2 regions of the Pseudoalteromonas sp. 2CM32C genome follow, and region 2 is predicted to be linked to the other one. Evidence: predicted binding sites of a transcription regulator. Region 2 holds the regulator's gene; the other holds the start of a gene.
What was found. The regulator NrdR, encoded in region 2, represses ribonucleotide reductase genes. The targets are predictions, from matches to a motif close to AAACACNANATNTNGTGTTT.
Positions count from the first base shown of each region.

Region 1: nrdA (class 1a ribonucleoside-diphosphate reductase subunit alpha) is a predicted target of NrdR. The motif match lies at 6,380-6,399, and genes of this name have one in related genera.

Region 1 covers NZ_JALNTI010000007.1:3,245-12,891, forward strand. The annotation lists gene MTF67_RS13225 (TonB-dependent receptor) at 1-532, opposite strand, end outside; gene MTF67_RS13230 (YkgJ family cysteine cluster protein) at 669-1,055, opposite strand; gene MTF67_RS13235 (hypothetical protein) at 1,412-1,840, shown strand; gene MTF67_RS13240 (DUF1287 domain-containing protein) at 1,879-2,478, shown strand; gene yfaE (class I ribonucleotide reductase maintenance protein YfaE) at 2,506-2,778, opposite strand; gene nrdB (class Ia ribonucleoside-diphosphate reductase subunit beta) at 2,778-3,908, opposite strand; gene nrdA (class 1a ribonucleoside-diphosphate reductase subunit alpha) at 3,974-6,256, opposite strand; gene MTF67_RS13260 (HAD-IA family hydrolase) at 6,669-7,349, opposite strand; gene ubiG (bifunctional 2-polyprenyl-6-hydroxyphenol methylase/3-demethylubiquinol 3-O-methyltransferase UbiG) at 7,349-8,059, opposite strand; gene gyrA (DNA topoisomerase (ATP-hydrolyzing) subunit A) at 8,237-9,647, shown strand, end outside.
Region 2 covers NZ_JALNTI010000012.1:83,068-92,714, forward strand. The annotation lists gene thrB (homoserine kinase) at 1-609, shown strand, start outside; gene thrC (threonine synthase) at 621-1,904, shown strand; gene glyA (serine hydroxymethyltransferase) at 2,173-3,429, shown strand; gene nrdR (transcriptional regulator NrdR) at 3,527-3,976, shown strand; gene ribD (bifunctional diaminohydroxyphosphoribosylaminopyrimidine deaminase/5-amino-6-(5-phosphoribosylamino)uracil reductase RibD) at 3,979-5,130, shown strand; gene MTF67_RS17060 (riboflavin synthase) at 5,135-5,788, shown strand; gene ribBA (bifunctional 3,4-dihydroxy-2-butanone-4-phosphate synthase/GTP cyclohydrolase II) at 5,818-6,930, shown strand; gene ribE (6,7-dimethyl-8-ribityllumazine synthase) at 7,030-7,494, shown strand; gene nusB (transcription antitermination factor NusB) at 7,510-7,920, shown strand; gene thiL (thiamine-phosphate kinase) at 8,006-8,980, shown strand; gene MTF67_RS17085 (phosphatidylglycerophosphatase A) at 8,977-9,462, shown strand; gene MTF67_RS17090 (ligand-binding sensor domain-containing diguanylate cyclase) at 9,499-9,647, shown strand, end outside.

The DNA.
Region 1 (9,647 bases), on a different contig from region 2:
TAGCATCTAATCCGTTTTGGGTGATTTTAACGCGAGGACCATCTAAACCTCGAATAATAGGGCTTGAGGATACAGGGCCAAAGTAGCTTGCATTAACACCAGGTAAACCTTTTAGTGTTTCGCCAAGTGTTGGTTTAGATTTATTTCTTAACTCATCACCCGACAGAACGCTTACCGGTGAAATCATTTCTAAGCTGCTTTTGTGTAGCGCAGATGCATAAACCACAACGGTTTCAACCGAGGTTGGTAAAAGTGAAACCGTGACATTATTTGACGATTCAGTCACCGTTATTCTTGAATCTACGTAGTTGTCTTTACTGATATGAAGTTGGCTGTTAGCGTCAATTTCAATTGAGAATTCGCCAAGCTCATTACTTTTTATAGTTTGATTTTTTCCATGAACATGAATGGAAGCGTTTTCAATAGGTTGATTTTTATCGTTTATTACCTTACCTGTTATTGTTGCAGCTAGGGCGGATTGGGTGCATAAAACCGATAAAATGGCAGAAGAAATTAATGTTAACTTAGTCATTGGTAAATTATTTGGTGATTACATGTTGTGATATAATATAACAGTTCATAATTTTTGAATCAACAATGTTATACTATAACCTTTGCTTTTGCGTTTAATCAACTAAAAATGATGATAAATCACTCAGGTTGGTATTTTATCTGCTATCAATCATTAGTACATCAAGCTTGTATTGTGCACGTTTTTGGTTTTTTAAGTCAGTAGGCTCTAGCATTTCACATTCGTCACGTAGCATTTCGGCTATTAGGCTAGGGTATTGGCGGCAATCTTCAGGTCGGTCTAGGTAAATATTACATATGAATTTATCGCGATCACCTTCATCTTTTTTAGGTTCAATTGCTAAAAATGGGCAGTTATTTAATTTATCACCTGTGTTCGGCTCAAACCAAATTTTATTGTTTTGTACATATTGATAAATCTCGGGATTAAAGAGCGCCCACATTTCAATTTCTTCTGATGATACGTCGAGGTCACCACCACCATATTTGGTACAGCATTTACCACACTGGTTACACTCTTTCATGATTTATTCATCTTTATATAATTTTTACAATTATTAGTTTAACAGCTCATGTTAAATTGTTTGAAATTATTATTTTATTTACGCTAAGCATTTTAATTTATAGCCTGAAAAAGCTTACCAAATATTCTTTTTCGTTCTGATATTTACAAATCAACTATAGTTAAGCCTTATAGAGGGTTTTACTACCTATAAAATAGATAAACCTCATCAAAAATACATTTTTAACTACTGCCCCTGGAGTTAAATCGTTTGCTATATACTTTAATGTTGTATGATCGGCCTAAAGGCATATTTAATGAGCCATTTAAATTTATATTTTGCTATTTTAAGCATAAATACATTAAGGGTGATACGTAATGATGAATACAAAAGTATACAAAGCGGTACATGATTTGGCTGAAGAATTAATGAGTGCGGCGAATAAAAATGATCGCAAACGCTTTGAGTTACTTTTTTCTAAACTAAAAGCAATTTGTGAAGAAAACGAAAATACCTCTAAAGATCATCCTGTTCAGTGGGAAACACTGGCTGATTTTACAGAAGAGTTAGAAGATGCTATTACTACCTACGAGAAGGCACTAGCAAAATCTATTGCTATTAATAATAAAGACCATATGTCGTCGGTTGCTTTTTCTATGGCGACACTGCAACTTGAGATGGGCCAAAAAGAAGAGGCTATAAAAAATCTTCAAAGTGCCAAAGTCAGTGCAAATAAAATAGAAGACAAAGAACTTAAAGCAGAGATTCATGACTTGTTAGAGTCACTTGTTGAAGAAGAAGGCTAATTAAAGTTTTGGCGTATAGCGTTTTTAAAAGGGTGATTATGTTTAAATACGGTTTATATTTATTTACGTTTTTACCTTTTTGTTCGTTTGCTAACTCTTTCAATCAGCAAATATCCGCAGCTCTGATTGAAAGAACAACACACGATATTACTTATGACGGCAGTTATTATTCAATGACCTATCCCGGTGGTGATGTACCAAGTAATATTGGTGTGTGTACCGATGTTATTATTCGCGCTTACCGCCAATTGGGTGTGGATTTACAACAAAGAGTACATGAAGATATTCGAGCAAATTTTGCTATGTATCCGTCTGAGCGAATTTGGGATTTAAAAAAACCAGATAAAAATATCGACCACAGGCGTGTACCTAACCTTCAAGTATTTTTTAAGCGTCAAGGCACAGAGTTAACTATTTCAAGTAACTCACGTGATTATAAAGTTGGTGATATAGTTACTTGGATGTTACCCGGTATCTTACCCCATATAGGCATGGTTGTTACTGAAGCTTTAAACAGCGCCGAGAATGTTCAAATTGTACATAATATAGGGCGAGGGCCAGAAATAAGCGAAATGCTATTTGATTATAAGATTACTGGTCATTATCGTTTTACTAATAAACATTATAATGCCCAGTAAAGATGGGTGCTGCTATAAAGCTATTAATTATTTTAGATTAATACTTATATTGCCGTTTGGCTTGCTACAGCATAAAAGTATTTCACCATCACGAACAAACGCGAGTGGCTCTTCATTATATTTAACATTGCCAGATACTAAAGTTGCTCTGCAAGCACCGCAGTAGCCTTCACGACATTGATAAGCAACGTCTATTTTTTGAGATTCTAAGCAGTGTAAAAGAGAAGGGCAGCCAGGGCTATATTCAATGCGCTGGCTGTTTTCTGCAAGTGTAACACTTGCAGTCGTTTCGTTATTCATTATAAGTCAAAGTCACCAAATTCAGCAGCATCAACTTGTGAATCTATTTGACCTACAAGGTATGAACTAATTTCTGCCTCTTGTGGTGCAACCTGAACATTATCAGACACTAACCATGAGTTGATCCATGGGATAGGGTTACTGTTGTTTTCAAATTGGGCTGGCAAACCAATAGCAGTCATACGTGCGTTAGTAATATATTCAACATACTGACATAAAATATGCTTGTTTAAGCCAATCATAGAGCCATCTTTGAATAGGTACTCTGCCCATTCTTTCTCTTGCTCGGCAGCTTGTACAAACATTTTAATTGCTTCATCGCGACATTGAGCTGCAACGATTGCCATTTCTGGATCGTCTTTGCCGTCTTGCATGATATTTAAAATATGCTGTGTACCCGAAAGATGAAGTGCTTCGTCACGTGCAATTAGTTTAATTATCTTAGCGTTACCTTCCATAAGTTCACGCTCAGCAAATGCAAATGAACAAGCAAAGCTGACATAAAAACGAATTGCTTCAAGAATGTTTACCGACATCATAGCGAGGTAAAGTTTCTTTTTCAGCTCGAATAAGTTTACAACCACTGTTTTACCGTTGATTTCATGCTTGCCTTCACCGTAAAGGTTGTAAAGTGAAACAGAGTTAATTAAATCATCGTAATAAGTCGTTACTGCATCAGCGCGCTCGCTAATTTTATCGTTGCTAACGATGTCATCAAAAATAAGCTCTGGTGATTGTGTTACGTTACGAATAATGTGCGTGTATGAACGGCTGTGAATTGTTTCACTAAATGCCCAAGTTTCTATCCAGGTTTCAAGTTCTGGGATAGACACGATAGGTAGTAGCGCAACGTTAGGAGAGCGGCCTTGTACACTATCAAGCAGTGTTTGATATTTTAAGTTACTTAAAAATATGTGCTTTTCATGCTCTGGTAGCGCCTGAAAATCTAAACGGTCTTTACTCACATCTACTTCTTCTGGTCGCCAAAAGAAAGACAGTTGCTTTTCAATTAACTTTTCAAAAATAGGATATTTTTGTTGATCGTAACGCGATACGTTAACGGTCTGGCCAAAAAACATTGGCTCTTGCATTTGGTTATTATGATTACGACTAAAAGTAGTATAAGACATGTTTATCACTCAAAAAACTATCAGAACAAAGCGGGCTGTATGCCCGCTTAAGATAAAATTAACGACTATATTTTACACGCGCCGCCTGCACAATCGTCATCTTCCACTTCTGGAGTGTCGTCTTGTGCATCAGATGCGCCATCACGGGTATTATGGTAATACAACGTTTTGACCCCCAATTTGTAGGCGCTAAGTAAGTCTTTTAATAAGACTTTCATAGGTACTTTACCGCCTTCAAATTTATTTGGATCATAATTTGTGTTTGCAGAAATAGTTTGGTCAACAAATTTTTGCATGATACCGACAAGCTGTAAGTAACCATCATTAGAAGGAATGTCCCAAAGTAACTCATAGTTGTCTTTCAAACGTTCGTACTCAGGTACAACTTGTTTTAAAATACCATCTTTACTTGCTTTAACACTAATGTGACCGCGTGGCGGCTCGATACCATTTGTTGCGTTCGAGATTTGCGATGACGTTTCTGATGGCATTAATGCGCTTAGTGTTGAGTTACGCATACCGTGTTCTTGTATGCTCTTACGCAGTGTATCCCAATCAAGGTGCAGTGGCTCATCACAAATTTTATCTAAGTCTGTTTTATACGTATCTGTTGGCATAATGCCTTGAGAATACGTTGTTTCGTTAAACTTAGGACATGCACCACGTTCTTTTGCAAGTTCGTTTGACGCTTTCATCAAGTAGTATTGAATAGCTTCGAATGTTTTATGTGTTAGTGCATTTGCACTGCCGTCTGAATAACGCTTACCATTTTTAGCTAAGTAGTAGGCATAGTTGATTACACCTATTCCTAACGTACGACGTCCCATTGTTGCGTTTTTGGCAGCTGGTACTGGGTAGTCTTGGAAGTCGAGTAAGTTATCGAGTGCACGTACTGCTAGCTCCGCAAGCTCTTCTAGTTCATCTAGAGACTCAAGCGCACCTAGGTTGAAAGCAGACAATGTACATAATGCAATTTCGCCTTCTTCGTCGTTAACGTTGTTAAGTGGTTTAGTCGGTAATGCAATTTCTAAACACAAGTTAGACTGACGTATTGGCGCAACTTTCGCTATAAACGGGCTATGTGTATTACAGTGATCTACATTCTGTAAGTATATGCGGCCAGTACTTGCACGCTCTTGAGCAAACACAGAGAACAATTCAATGGCTTTAATACGCTTTTTACGAATTGACTCGTCTTGTTCGTATTTAACATATAACGCATCAAATTCGTCTTGATCTTCAAAAAACGCATCGTAAAGACCTGGCACGTCTGATGGGCTAAATAACGTGATGTAATCGTCTTTAATCAAACGAGAATACATTAACTTATTAAACTGTACGCCGTAATCTAAATGACGAACACGGTTGTCATCAACACCACGGTTATTTTTAAGAACTAAAAGGTTCTCTACTTCTAAATGCCATAGCGGGTAGAATAGGGTTGCTGCGCCGCCGCGAACACCACCTTGCGAACAACTCTTAACAGCTGTTTGAAAGTGCTTGTAAAAAGGGATACAACCAGTGTGGTATGCTTCGCCATTACGAATATGGCTTCCTAATGCACGGATACGACCAGCATTAATACCGATACCAGCACGCTGAGAAACGTATTTTACAATAGCTGACGATGTTGCATTGATTGAATCAAGGCTGTCGCCACATTCAATAAGTACGCAAGAGCTAAATTGACGAGTAGGCGTACGTACACCAGCCATGATCGGCGTAGGCAATGAAATTTTAAATAACGATACCGCGTCGTAAAAACGTTTTATATATGAAACTCGTGTTTCTCGTGGGTAATCTGCAAATAAGCTTGCAGCCACTAAAATATATAAAAACTGTGCGCTTTCATAAATCTCACCCGTTACACGGTTTTGAACTAGGTATTTACCTTCTAATTGCTTAACTGCAGCGTAACTAAAATTAAGATCGCGTGAGTGGTCAAGGTATTCGTCTAATTCGTCAAATTCTTGCTCTGTATAATCAGCAAGTAAGTGAGCATCGTAACGTTTATCACTCACCATTTTTGTTACGTGATCAAATAAACGTGGAGGCTCGAATTGACCGTATGCTTTTTTACGTAAGTGGAATACAGCTAAACGCGCAGCAAGATACTGGTAATCAGGTGATTCTTTAGAAATCTGATCGGCAGCCGCTTTGATAATCGTTTCGTGAATATCTTTTGTACGAATACCATCATAAAATTGAATATGTGACTTTAATTCAACCTGTGAAACCGAAACGTTATTTAAACCTTCGGCGGCCCATTCTATAACGCGATGGATCTTATCAAGATCAAGAGGCTCTTTGCGCCCGTCACGTTTGCTTACAGATAACTGTTGGTTCATAGCTTTGCCTGTATTCCTTGGGGATAATGTATTTTTGACCAATGTTGTACGTCTCAAAAAGAGAAGTAGTGCTCATTTTTTATAAGTTTTACCCAATGAGGTAAATTTAATTGAATAACATTTGGCCACAATATCTGGTGTTGTTCAATTTAGAGATCACAAGATAGTGTGGTCTGAGTTGATTTGCAAGGGGCATAATTGCCCCTATTTGTGGATAACGTTGGGATAACGTATTTGTGTTAGTAGGCATTAACCTTTGATCATTCATTGAAGTTGAAATTTTTAAAAATCAACTCAGGATCGACTAAATTTACACATTTTGAAAATAAATTTCGGCTGCTTTTTTTATCATCAAGCTTTGCGTAAAAACTAACACAATCACAATATATAGTGTTTATATCTAAAATGGGCACTATATATGGTTAAATGCGTCAATAGGGCTACGCCAGTTAAAATCAGCTTTCCAAGTAAGTGCTTCTGCATCGCTTGGAATGTACCCCCACAGAGCAGTAGCTGTAGGCATACCTGCTGCTTTACCCGCTTGAATGTCTCGCTCGGCATCACCTATGTATAAACAGCGAGCTGGTATTACGTCCATTAGTTTTGCGCAATGAAGTAAAGGTAGAGGAGAGGGTTTGGCTTCTTCAAGCGTATCACCGCTAATAACAACTGCCGCATTTTTTAAAGCGGGGATCGCAGCGACAAGCGGCTCAGTTAAAAAGCCAGGCTTGTTTGTCATGATCCCCCATTTGATCTTTTTGTGATCAAGTGAGATCAGTAGTGGTTCAATACCGGCAAAGCATTGGGTGTATTTCGCAATGTTTTGGGCATAGCTATCGACCAATTGCTTTATCAACTGTGCTTGTGCAAGAGAGGGCCACAACTCTTTAAAACCCGCTTCCAATAAAGCTGCCGCTCCATTAGAAGCCGCTGGGCGATATATGTCGCTCGTTACTTCGGCAATTTGATTTGCTCGTAATACACTATTAAGTGCAGCGCCTAAATCGTCAGCTGTGTCGAGTAAGGTGCCGTCTAAATCAAACAAAAACGCATCATATTGATAAAGTTCTAATGATGAACCTGCGCTCTTCATTACACCAACTTCTCAAAATGAAGGATATAATTAACACTAACATCATTATTAAGTGTGTATTGTTTAGAGAAGGGGTTATACGAAAGTCCTGAGCTTGCACGTACTTTTAAGCCCGCTTGCTCGGCCCACGCAATTAGCTGCGCCGGTTTAATAAACTTTTTGTGATCGTGAGTTCCCTCTGGAACCATTTTTAATAGTTTTTCAGCACCTACAATTGCGTACAAGTAGGCTTTCGGTGTTTTATTGAGGGTAGAGAAAAAAACATCAGCGCCAGGTTTTGCAAGTTTGGCAACGGCGTGAATAATTGAAGCGGGGTCTGGAACGTGTTCGAGCATTTCCATACAGGTAACAACGTCAAATCGTTCAGGGTGTTCTTCAGCAAACTGTTCTGCGGGTATTTTTATGTAATCTACATTAACACCCGTTTCTAGGCTGTGTAATTTAGCGACAGTCAAAGGCTCTTGTCCCATATCAATACCTGTTACCTTTGCCCCCATACGTGCCATACTTTGGCTTAAAATACCCCCACCACAGCCAACATCGAGTGTTTCTTTATCAAATAAACCTTGCGTTTTATTTGCAATAAAATCTAGGCGTAACGGATTAATTTCGTGAAGAGGTTTAAACTCACCCTCTAAATCCCACCAACGCTCTGCGATGGCTTCAAACTTAGCTATTTCTGCGTGATCTACATTTTGATGTTCGGTCATAAAATACTTCCTCGTCAATCTGAGGCCATTATATAGGCCTAAATTGATAAATCGCAAAGTTTTGCGCCTGTAAATTAAAATTAATTGTGATAGCATGTCTGTTAGTAATAATAACAATACTCTTTAAAACCTAATACTGGGTTATTAAGAGCTGCTACTGAAGGAATGTGATATCAAATGACTGATCTCGCCAATGAAATTCTGCCAGTCAATATTGAAGACGAGTTAAAAAACTCCTACTTAGATTACGCAATGAGTGTAATTGTAGGACGTGCATTACCAGACGTACGTGATGGCTTAAAGCCAGTTCACCGCCGCGTTTTGTTTGCAATGAACGAGCTTAGTAATGATTGGAACAAGCCTTACAAAAAGTCGGCACGTGTTGTCGGTGATGTAATCGGTAAATACCACCCACACGGCGATAGCGCAGTTTATGACACGATAGTTCGTATGGCACAGCCATTCTCACTTCGTTATATGCTTGTAGACGGCCAGGGTAACTTTGGTTCTGTTGATGGTGATTCAGCTGCTGCTATGCGTTACACCGAAGTACGTATGGCTAAAATGTCTCATGAGTTATTAGCGGATCTTGAGAAAGAAACGGTTGATTTCGTTCCTAACTACGATGGCACAGAGCAAATTCCTGACGTTTTACCAACCAAGGTACCTAACTTACTTGTAAATGGTTCTTCTGGTATTGCCGTAGGTATGGCAACAAACATCCCACCACATAACTTAACTGAAGTTATCAATGGTTGTTTAGCATTAATTGTTAATCCAGATTTAACCATAACTGAGTTAATGGATTACATTCCTGGTCCAGATTTCCCTACAGCCGCAATCATTAACGGTAAAAAAGGGATTGAACAAGCGTATCAAACTGGTCGTGGCAAAGTGTACATGCGTGCACGTGCTGACATCGAAACAGACGAAAAAACGGGTCGTGAAACAATTATTGTTCATGAAATCCCTTATCAAGTTAACAAAGCACGCTTAATTGAAAAAATAGCGGAGCTTGTTAAAGATAAAAAGATTGAAGGCATTAGTGCACTACGTGATGAATCAGATAAAGACGGTATGCGTATCGTTATTGAGATAAAGCGTGGTGACGTAGGTGAAGTGATTCTAAACAACCTATATGCACAAACACAGTTACAAACAGTGTTTGGTATGAACATGGTTGCACTCATCAATAACCAGCCTAAGTGTTTTAATTTAAAAGAAATGCTTGAAGAGTTTATTATTCACCGTCGTGAAGTAGTAACTCGTCGTACAGTATTTGATTTACGTAAAGCGCGCGACCGTGCACACATGCTAGAAGGTCTAGCAATTGCACTTGCCAACATTGACCCAATTATTGAACTTATTCGTAAATCTCCAACACCTGCAGAAGCAAAAATAGCGTTAACTGCACGTTCGTGGGAATTAGGTAATGTTAAAGCAATGCTTGAAAAAGCAGGTGAGGCTAACGTTGCTCGCCCAGATTGGTTAGCTGATGATTTAGGTATACGCGACGGCCAGTACTTCATTTCTGAGCAACAAGCTCAAGCGATTCTTGATTTACGCCTTCACAAGCTAACAGGCCTTG
Region 2 (9,647 bases):
GCGCTTGATAAGTTTGCAGAAACACAGTTAAGTCAAGTACAGCTAATTGAGTTGATGGCGGATTTTGAAGCCGTTGTAAGTGGCGGACGCCATTACGATAATATTACGCCGTGTTATTTAGGCGGTTTGCAGCTAACTGGCGATTTAATTCCTAATAAATCTATAGAACTACCTGTTGATGAAAACTGGTATTACGTTGCGGCGTTTCCAGGCTTTTCGCTTAATACAGCAAAAGCGCGTTCTGTTTTGCCAAAAGATCTTAGCATGCATGCAAGCGTTGAGTTTGCGCAGCGTTTATCCTCTTTTAGTAGCTTGTTATTAACAGCACGTTTTGACGATGCATTAAGCATAATGAAAGACGAAATAGCAGAACCTTACCGTGCACCGCTTATTACTGGTTTTAGCGAGGCGAAAGCAAGTTTACCCGCACTTGGAGCTGAGGTAGTTAGTATTTCAGGCGCAGGGCCTACCTTATTTACTGTATGTAAAACACTTGAAGCGGCCGAGCAATGCGCTAAATGGTTAAAAGATAATTATATAAATGAGCAAGGTTTTTGCCATATTTGTAAGTTAGATAACGACGGCACGCGTCAATTAAATGTTTTATAGGATTAGAAGTCATGCAATTACATAATTTAAAAGATAACTCACAAAAAGTGTCGTTTGTTGAAGCAGTAAAAACAGGACTTGGACGTAACCAAGGTGTGTTTTTTCCTAAATCGTTAGCGCCTATGACTGATGTTGACGCATTACTTGATATGGATTTTGTTACGCGCAGTAGCAAAATTTTATCACATTTAATTGGTGATGAGTTGCCAAGTAGCACTGTTGCCGACATGGTTAAAAATGCGTTTAATTTTCCTGTTAAGTTAGTCGAGGTAGAAGAAAATACCTATTGTTTGGAGTTATTTCATGGTCCTACGCTGGCCTTTAAAGATTTTGGTGGGCGCTTTATGGCTGAATGCTTAGCGCAGTTTAACCAAGGTGAAAAAGTGACTATTTTAACAGCAACATCAGGTGATACTGGTGCAGCGGTTGCGCATGCATTTTACAATAAACCAAACATTGATGTGGTTATTCTTTATCCTAAAGGAAAAATTTCACTTGCTCAGCAAAAGCTATTTACTACCTTAGGTGGCAATATTCATTGTTACGCGGTTGATGGCAGTTTTGACGATTGCCAAGAACTTGTAAAAAAGTCGTTTTTAGATGATGAAGTTAAATCTACACTTGGCTTAAATTCAGCAAATTCGATAAACATAAGCCGCTTAGTCGCTCAGGTATGTTATTACTTTGAAGCGATTGCACAACTGCCAAAAGAAAAGCGTGCAACAGCACATATTTCTGTACCAAGTGGTAACTTTGGTAATGTATGCGCCGCAATGATTGGCGCTGTAATAGGGTTGCCAGTTGAAAAGTTAAGTGCAACAACAAACCAAAACGACACCGTTCCTCGTTTTATACTTGATAAAAATTGGTTGCCTAATGCAACGCTTGAATCGCTTTCAAATGCGATGGACGTGAGTAAGCCGAATAACTGGCCACGTGTGCAAACTATGTTGGACAACAACTGGTTTAGTTACGACAACTTTTACTCAATTAGTGTTGACGAAGAAAACACTCAAACGGTGATGAAAAATATTCATCAAACAGGGTATGTTGCAGAGCCACATACAGCAATTGCCTATCAAGGTTTAGTTAATAACCGAGCACCGGGTGCTGCGGGCATCTTTTTAGCAACTGCACATCCAGCTAAGTTTAAAGAAAGTGTAGAAGGTATACTAAATATTGAACTAGATATGCCAAAGCCATTGAGCGACGCATTGGCTAAACCATGCCTTGCAAGCGACATAAACGCCGATTACGACGCTTTGCGTACAGAAATACTGGCTAAGTTAGCTTAAATATTAAGTAAACACGAAAGCGGCTATGGCCGCTTTTTTGCACATTTTAAACCGTGAAATAGCTTTGTTAATTAACTAATTAAATGTAATAAATAAAAAACATTTAAAATAATTATGTAAGTTATTTAAAAATATCATCTTAAAAAGGGTGTGAAATAGTTTCAATCCCTGATTAAATATCCTCAACTTAAGAACGTAGGCAAAGTGCGGTTTTAAGCGTACAATATAGCCTCTAAAAAATACCATACACGTTGCCCAGGAGCCCCCAATGTTAGAACGTAGCATGAATATTTCGGACTTTGATCCAGAGTTATTTGACGCGATGAGTAAAGAAACATCACGTCAAGAAGAGCACATTGAGTTAATTGCATCTGAAAACTACTGTAGCCCACGCGTACTTGAAGCACAGGGTTCTCAACTTACTAACAAATATGCGGAAGGTTACCCTGGCAAACGTTACTACGGTGGCTGTGAGCACGTAGACGTGGTTGAGCAATTAGCTATTGACCGCGCAAACGAATTGTTTGGTACTGACTACGCAAACGTTCAGCCGCATGCAGGTTCGCAAGCCAATGCCGCTGTTTTCCAAGCCTTATTAAGCCCGCTTGATACAGTACTTGGCATGAGCCTAGCACACGGTGGCCATTTAACTCATGGTTCACACGTAAACTTTTCAGGTAAAACATATAACGCAATTCAGTATGGCCTAAACGAAGAGACTGGCGAAATTGATTACGCACAAGTTGAAGCCTTAGCACTAGAGCACAAGCCAAAAATGATTATCGCGGGTTTTTCTGCTTATTCAGGTATTGTTGATTGGGCTAAGTTTCGCGAAATTGCAGACAAAGTAGATGCTTACTTGTTTGTTGATATGGCGCATGTTGCAGGTCTAATTGCTGCGGGTGTTTACCCAAGCCCAGTGCCATTTGCACATGTTGTAACTACAACAACGCATAAAACATTAGCGGGCCCTCGTGGCGGTTTAATTATTTCTGCATGTGGCGACGAAGCAATTTACAAAAAGCTTAACAGTGCTGTATTCCCTGGTGGCCAAGGTGGTCCTTTATGTCACGTTATTGCTGCAAAAGCAGTGGCATTCAAAGAAGCTTTACAACCAGAGTTTAAAGAATACCAAACACAAGTTGTTAAAAATGCGCAAGCAATGGTTAGCGTATTACAAGAGCGTGGCTACAAAGTTGTTTCTGGTAAAACAGACAATCACTTGTTCTTACTTGATTTAATCGATAAAGATATTACGGGTAAAGATGCTGATGCAGCATTAGGTAATGCAAACATTACGGTTAACAAAAACTCAGTTCCTAATGATCCGCGTTCTCCGTTTGTAACGTCTGGCTTACGCATTGGTTCTCCTGCAATCACGCGCCGTGGTTTCAAAGAGGCTGAATCTAAAGAGCTTGCTGGCTGGATTTGTGATGTACTAGACAACATTGCTGATGAGTCTGTTCAAGCACAAGTAAAAGAAAAAGTGAAAGCAATTTGTGCAAAACTACCTGTTTACGCTTAATAAAGTAAAACGGTAATTTAGATCACATAAGCAATCATGCTATTATAAAAGCCGCTTTTTAGCGGCTTTTTTGTTTTTAAAACGGATACCTTTAGTTATGCATTGCCCATTTTGTACAGCAAAAGACACCAAAGTTATAGATTCCCGCCTTGTTGGCGGTGGCCATCAAGTTCGCCGTCGTCGTGAGTGTAACGATTGCCATGAACGTTTCACCACGTTTGAAGGGGCAGAGCTGGTTATGCCGCGTGTTGTAAAACAAGACGGAAGTCGCGAACCATTTAACGAAGATAAGTTACTAAATGGTTTAAATCGTGCACTTGAGAAGCGTCCCGTCAGTACAGAACAGGTTGATGAAGTAGTCAATATAATAAAGTCGCAATTACGCGCAACGGGGGAGCGAGAAATTTCGAGCCATTTGGTGGGTGAATGCATTATGGAAGCGCTTAAAAAACTAGATAAAGTCGCTTATGTAAGATTTGCGTCAGTATATCGCTCGTTTGAGGATATACGAGAGTTTGGCGAAGAAATTGCCCGATTAGGGGAATAAGCATGAGCAGCCAATCAGCATTTACCGAGCACGATAAGCTATATATGGCGCGTGCTATTGAGCTTGCTAAAAAAGGTCGATTTACCACAACGCCTAATCCTAATGTTGGCTGTGTACTTGTAAAAGATAATCAAATAATAGGTGAAGGGTTTCATCAGTTAGCAGGGCAAGGACATGCAGAGGTAAATGCACTTGCTGTAGCCGGCGAAAAAGCAAAAGGTGCAACTGCCTATGTAACACTTGAACCTTGTAGCCATTACGGGCGCACGCCCCCCTGTGCTGAAGGACTCAAGGCTGCTGGTATTAAAAAGGTGATTGCAGCCATGGTTGATACCAACCCGCAAGTGGCAGGTAAAGGCCTTAAAATACTGAGTGACGCCGGAATAGAAGTTGCTCATGGGTTGCTTGAACAAGAGGCTCGCGCATTAAACTTTGGTTTTTTTAAGCGTATGGAGCAAGGGCTTCCTTACGTAACTTGTAAATTAGCAGCCAGTATAGACGGTAAAACAGCGCTAAAAAACGGAAAAAGTAAGTGGATCACAGGCCCTGCTGCACGAAAAGATGTGCAGCTATACCGCGCTCAAAGCTGTGCCATTTTGACGGGGGCCGATACGGTTCTTGTTGATAATGCAAAACTTAATGTTCGAGCAAGTGAGTTACCGTATTCATTACCAACCAACTTACCGCTACGTCAGCCGGTGCGTGTTATAATAGACTCGCAAAACAGATTAACACCTGACCTTGCGCTATTTAAAATAGCGCACTCGGTAATTATATTTACTACCAAGGTTGATAATTCAATGCAGTGGCCGCATTTTGTTAGGCACATAGCGGTGCGCGAGCAACAGGGTAAGGTTGATTTAACCGATGTATTACAAACACTAGCAAAGCATCAGTTTAATAATATATGGCTGGAAGCTGGGGCAACCCTTGCGGGGAAAATGACCGAGCTTGATTTAATTGACGAGTATGTTTTTTATATCGCACCAAAACTGATGGGTTATGATGCTAAAAGTTTAGTAAACTTCCCTGAACTGACGAGTATGCAAGATACTATCGATTTATCTTTTAATGAGTGTGTTCGCATTGGTGACGATTTACGTATCAACGCGTTAAAAAAGCACGCATTAAAATCATTTAACAAAGAAGAGTAGCGCTATGTTTACTGGGATAATAGAAGCCACAGGCAAAATTGCTTTATTACAAAAAAAACAAGGCGATTTAGCCATTCGTATTCAAAGCGCCGACCTTGATATGAGTGACGTAAAGTTGGGTGACAGTATTGCAACAAATGGCGTGTGTTTAACGGTAGTTGATAAACATGTTGATGGTTTTAGCGCTGATTTATCTAACGAAACAATTCATTTAACTGGTTTTGCACATTATTCAATAGGGCAAACAGTTAACCTTGAAAAAGCAATGCAACCGGTTTCGCGTTTAGGTGGACATTTAGTGTCTGGCCATGTTGATGGTATTGCAACAATAACGGCGATTACAGCTAATGCAAGAGCTACTGAATATTGGCTGACAACCGATGAAAATTTAATGAAATACATACCGTACAAAGGGTCGGTATGTATTGATGGTATAAGCCTGACAGTTAACGCTGTTGAAGGTAATAAATTTAAATTAACAATTGTGCCGCACACCAGCGGTCAAACAACGATTGCCGACTTTAAAGTAGGCACTCAAGTTAATTTAGAAGTCGATCAAATTGCACGTTATTTAGAGCGTCTTATCAAAGGTGCAGAGCAGCCAACCGGCGCAGATATATCAATGAGCTTACTCGCAAAAGCGGGCTTTATTAAATAACGAAACTGACAACTTACACGAGCGAATTTATGAATTTACACAGCGCACAAGAAATTATAGATGACATTAAAGCCGGTAAAATGGTTATTTTAATGGACGATGAAGACAGAGAAAATGAAGGTGATCTAATCATTGCTGCGGAACATATTAGCGCAGAAGCAATTAACTTTATGGCTACTCATGGCCGTGGTTTAATTTGTTTAACGATGACACAAGAGCGTTGTGAGCAACTAGACTTGCCTTTAATGGTTAAAAATAATGGCGCTGCTTTTTCAACTAACTTTACTATGTCGATAGAAGCATCAAAAGGCGTAACCACAGGTATATCAGCAGCAGATAGAGCACGCACGGTACAAGCAGCTATCGCTAAAGGTGCTGTTCCTAGCGATATTGTACAGCCGGGTCATATTTTTCCGATTATGGCACAGCCAGGTGGTGTATTAACACGTGCAGGGCATACAGAAGCCGGTTGTGATTTAGCTCGCTTAGCAGGGCTTGAAGCGTCTTCTGTTATTGTTGAAATTTTAAATGCTGATGGCACCATGGCACGCCGCCCTGATTTAGAAGTTTTTGCTAAAGAGCACGATATTAAAATTGGCACAATTGCTGATTTAATTGAATACCGCAATTTAAACGAAACCACAATCGAAAAAGTGGCTAAGTGTAAGCTGCCAACGGAGCATGGTGAATTTGACTTAGTCACGTACAAAGACACGATTGACGGTCAGTTACACTACGTACTACTTAAGGGTGAAATTAAAGCGCAAGAACCAACCTTGGTGCGTGTGCATTTACAAAGTACATTTAACGATATTTTACTTTCTGATAGAAGCGCAGACAGAAGCTGGGGCTTATCGGATGCAATGGCATATATAGCTAAAAATGACGGTGTGTTAGTCATTTTAGGTAAACAAGAAAGTACTGACGAGCTTGAAGCAACAGTTAAAGCATTTGCTGCTGCAGATGCTGGTGAAAATGTTATACCGCGTAAATTTCAAGGTACTTCTCGTACTGTTGGTGTAGGCTCACAAATTCTTGCAGATTTAGGAATTGAGCAAATGCGATTAATGAGTCGCCCTAAAAAATACCATGCACTTTCGGGCTTTCATTTAGAAGTTATTGATTACATTGAGCCACAATAGGCAAACGCTTAAACTAGGCTATTTTATTATTATTATGGTATGATGCGCAGCAATTTTTGCGCAATCGCAACCGCTTGAACTTATTTTTAGGGTTATCAAATGAAAATTATTGAAGGTAATAAGTACGCACCGGGCAAAAAATTTGCCATTGTCATTTCTCGTTTTAATGACTTTATTGGTAGCAGCCTACTTGAAGGTGCTGTTGACGAGCTAAAACGTACCGGTGGTGTATCTGATGACGACATTACTGTGATTTATGTACCGGGTGCAGTTGAATTACCTTTAGCGGCAAAACGCGTTGCGGCAAAAAAAGAGTATGATGCAATCATCGCTTTAGGCGTAGTGATCAGAGGTGGAACACCACACTTTGACCTAGTTGCTGGCGAGTCAAACAAAGGTCTTGCGCAAGTATCACTTGAGTATGATATACCGGTTGCATTTGGCGTATTAACCACTGAAAGCATTGAACAAGCTATTGAGCGCGCAGGTACCAAAATGGGTAACAAAGGCGGCGAAGCTGCTTTGGGTGCGCTTGAAATGGTTAATGTGTTAGATAAAATTTAAGTTTAAGGAATTTTTGTGAAACCAGCAGCAAGACGTAAAGCACGTATCTTAGCACTTCAAGCCGTTTATTCTTGGCAATTAAGCGGTAATGCAATTGCCGACATCGAGCAACAAATGTTGATCGAAAACGACGTTACTAAAATTGATGTTGAATACTTTAAAGATTTAGCCTCAGGCGTAGCTGTAAATTATAAGCTACTTGATGAATCAGTATCACCTCATTTAACGCGTCCATTTGATGACTTAGATATGGTTGAGCGAGCAATTTTACGTTTAAGCAGCTACGAACTTAAGTTCCGTGAAGATGTACCTTATAAAGTTGCTATCAACGAAGGTATTGAGCTTGCCAAAATATTTGGCGCAGAAGATAGTCATAAATTTGTAAACGGTGTACTTGATAAAGCTGTAAAGCATTTACGCAAGTAATAGTATTTTTCTCTGACTTTGCTTTCAGAGATTTACTTTATATAACCGTTAAAAGGAGAGCCGGCATAGGTCGGCTTTTTTGTGTATGAAGGAATTTGAATTAATTAACCGCTACTTTAAAGGTCGCGGTATTTCTCGTCGTGATGTTAACCTAGGTATAGGGGATGATTGCGCGCTTGTCACTGTTCCACAAAACTGCCAACTTGCAGTCACAACCGATACTTTGGTTGAAGGCGTGCACTTTTTTGAAGATATTTCTCCTCGCGCATTGGGGCATAGAGCACTTGCTGTTAATTTAAGTGATTTAGCTGCAATGGGTGCTGAACCTACGTGGGTATCTGTTGCACTAACGTTACCGACAATAGATTCTCAGTGGATTGCAGAATTTACTGAAGGCATGCATGAAATTGCAGAATACTTCAATGTACAAATTATTGGTGGCGATACCACTCAAGGGCCACTTACCATTACTATTTGTGCAAAAGGTACCGTGCCGGAAGGTAAGGCACTTCGTAGAAGTGGTGCAAAAGTAGGTGATTGGATTTATGTTACGGGTCCTTTAGGGGACGCGGGTCTTGCTATTGAAGCACGTAAGCAAGGTATTAATATAGATCCTACGCATTTAGAATACTTAAACAATCGATTTGACTACCCAACACCGCGCGTTGCTGCGGGTCAGGTCATCCGTGGGCTTGCAACGTCAGCTATTGACGTATCAGATGGATTACTTGCCGATTTAACACATATTCTTGAAATGTCCCAAGTAAATGCAGAGATTAATGTTGAGAGTATTCCTACATCAGAGGCAATGAAAGCAAGCTTAGATTTTAATAAGCAATTACCGTTTATTCTTAGCTACGGCGATGACTATGAATTAATTTTTACTGTTCCCGATAACAATAAAGGTATGCTTGATTTAAAGCTAAGCCAATATGGTGTGGATATTACCTGTATTGGGCAGATAAAAAGTGGTAACGGTAAGATTGAGCTTTTACAAAATGGTGAAATGTTTAACTTTGAGCAACAGGGCTTTGAGCATTTTACAAAGGAGCAGGTTTGAATAAGAACCGATTATTTAACTTAAAACGCCCACACCAGTTTTTTGGTTTAGGGTTTGGTACTGGCCTTGCACCAAAGGCGCCGGGTACATTTGGCACATTTGCAGCATTGCCATTTATATTTATAACAATGCATTATCCAATCTGGTTACAAATAGTATTTGCAGTTGTGATCAGTGTATTTGGTATTTGGGCATGCGGTAAAACAGCTGATGATCTGGGTGTGCATGACCATCCTGCTATTGTGTGGGATGAAGTCGCTGGCTACTACATCACCATGATAGGTGCAGCATTAAATTGGCAAACTTTATTAGTTGGCTTTTTACTTTTTCGCTTTTTTGATATTGCAAAACCAGGCCCGATTCGTATGTTAGACAAACGCGTACATGGTGGTTTTGGTATTATGGCGGATGACGTGTTAGCGGGTATTTTTTCATTGATTTGTTTGCAAGCATTAATAAAAGCAGGTTTACTACCCTTTTAGTGTTTATATTTGATTAGTTTAACTAGGTGGCAGCGTATGATGCGATTTTTACTGGTGTGTGTACTGATGTTGTGCGCAATGCCAAGTGGGGCTTCAATTACTGACTATGTTGTTAAACAATGGAATATTAAAGACGGCTTACCGTCACAATCATTAAAAAGCGTAGTGCAAGATCAGCAAGGCTA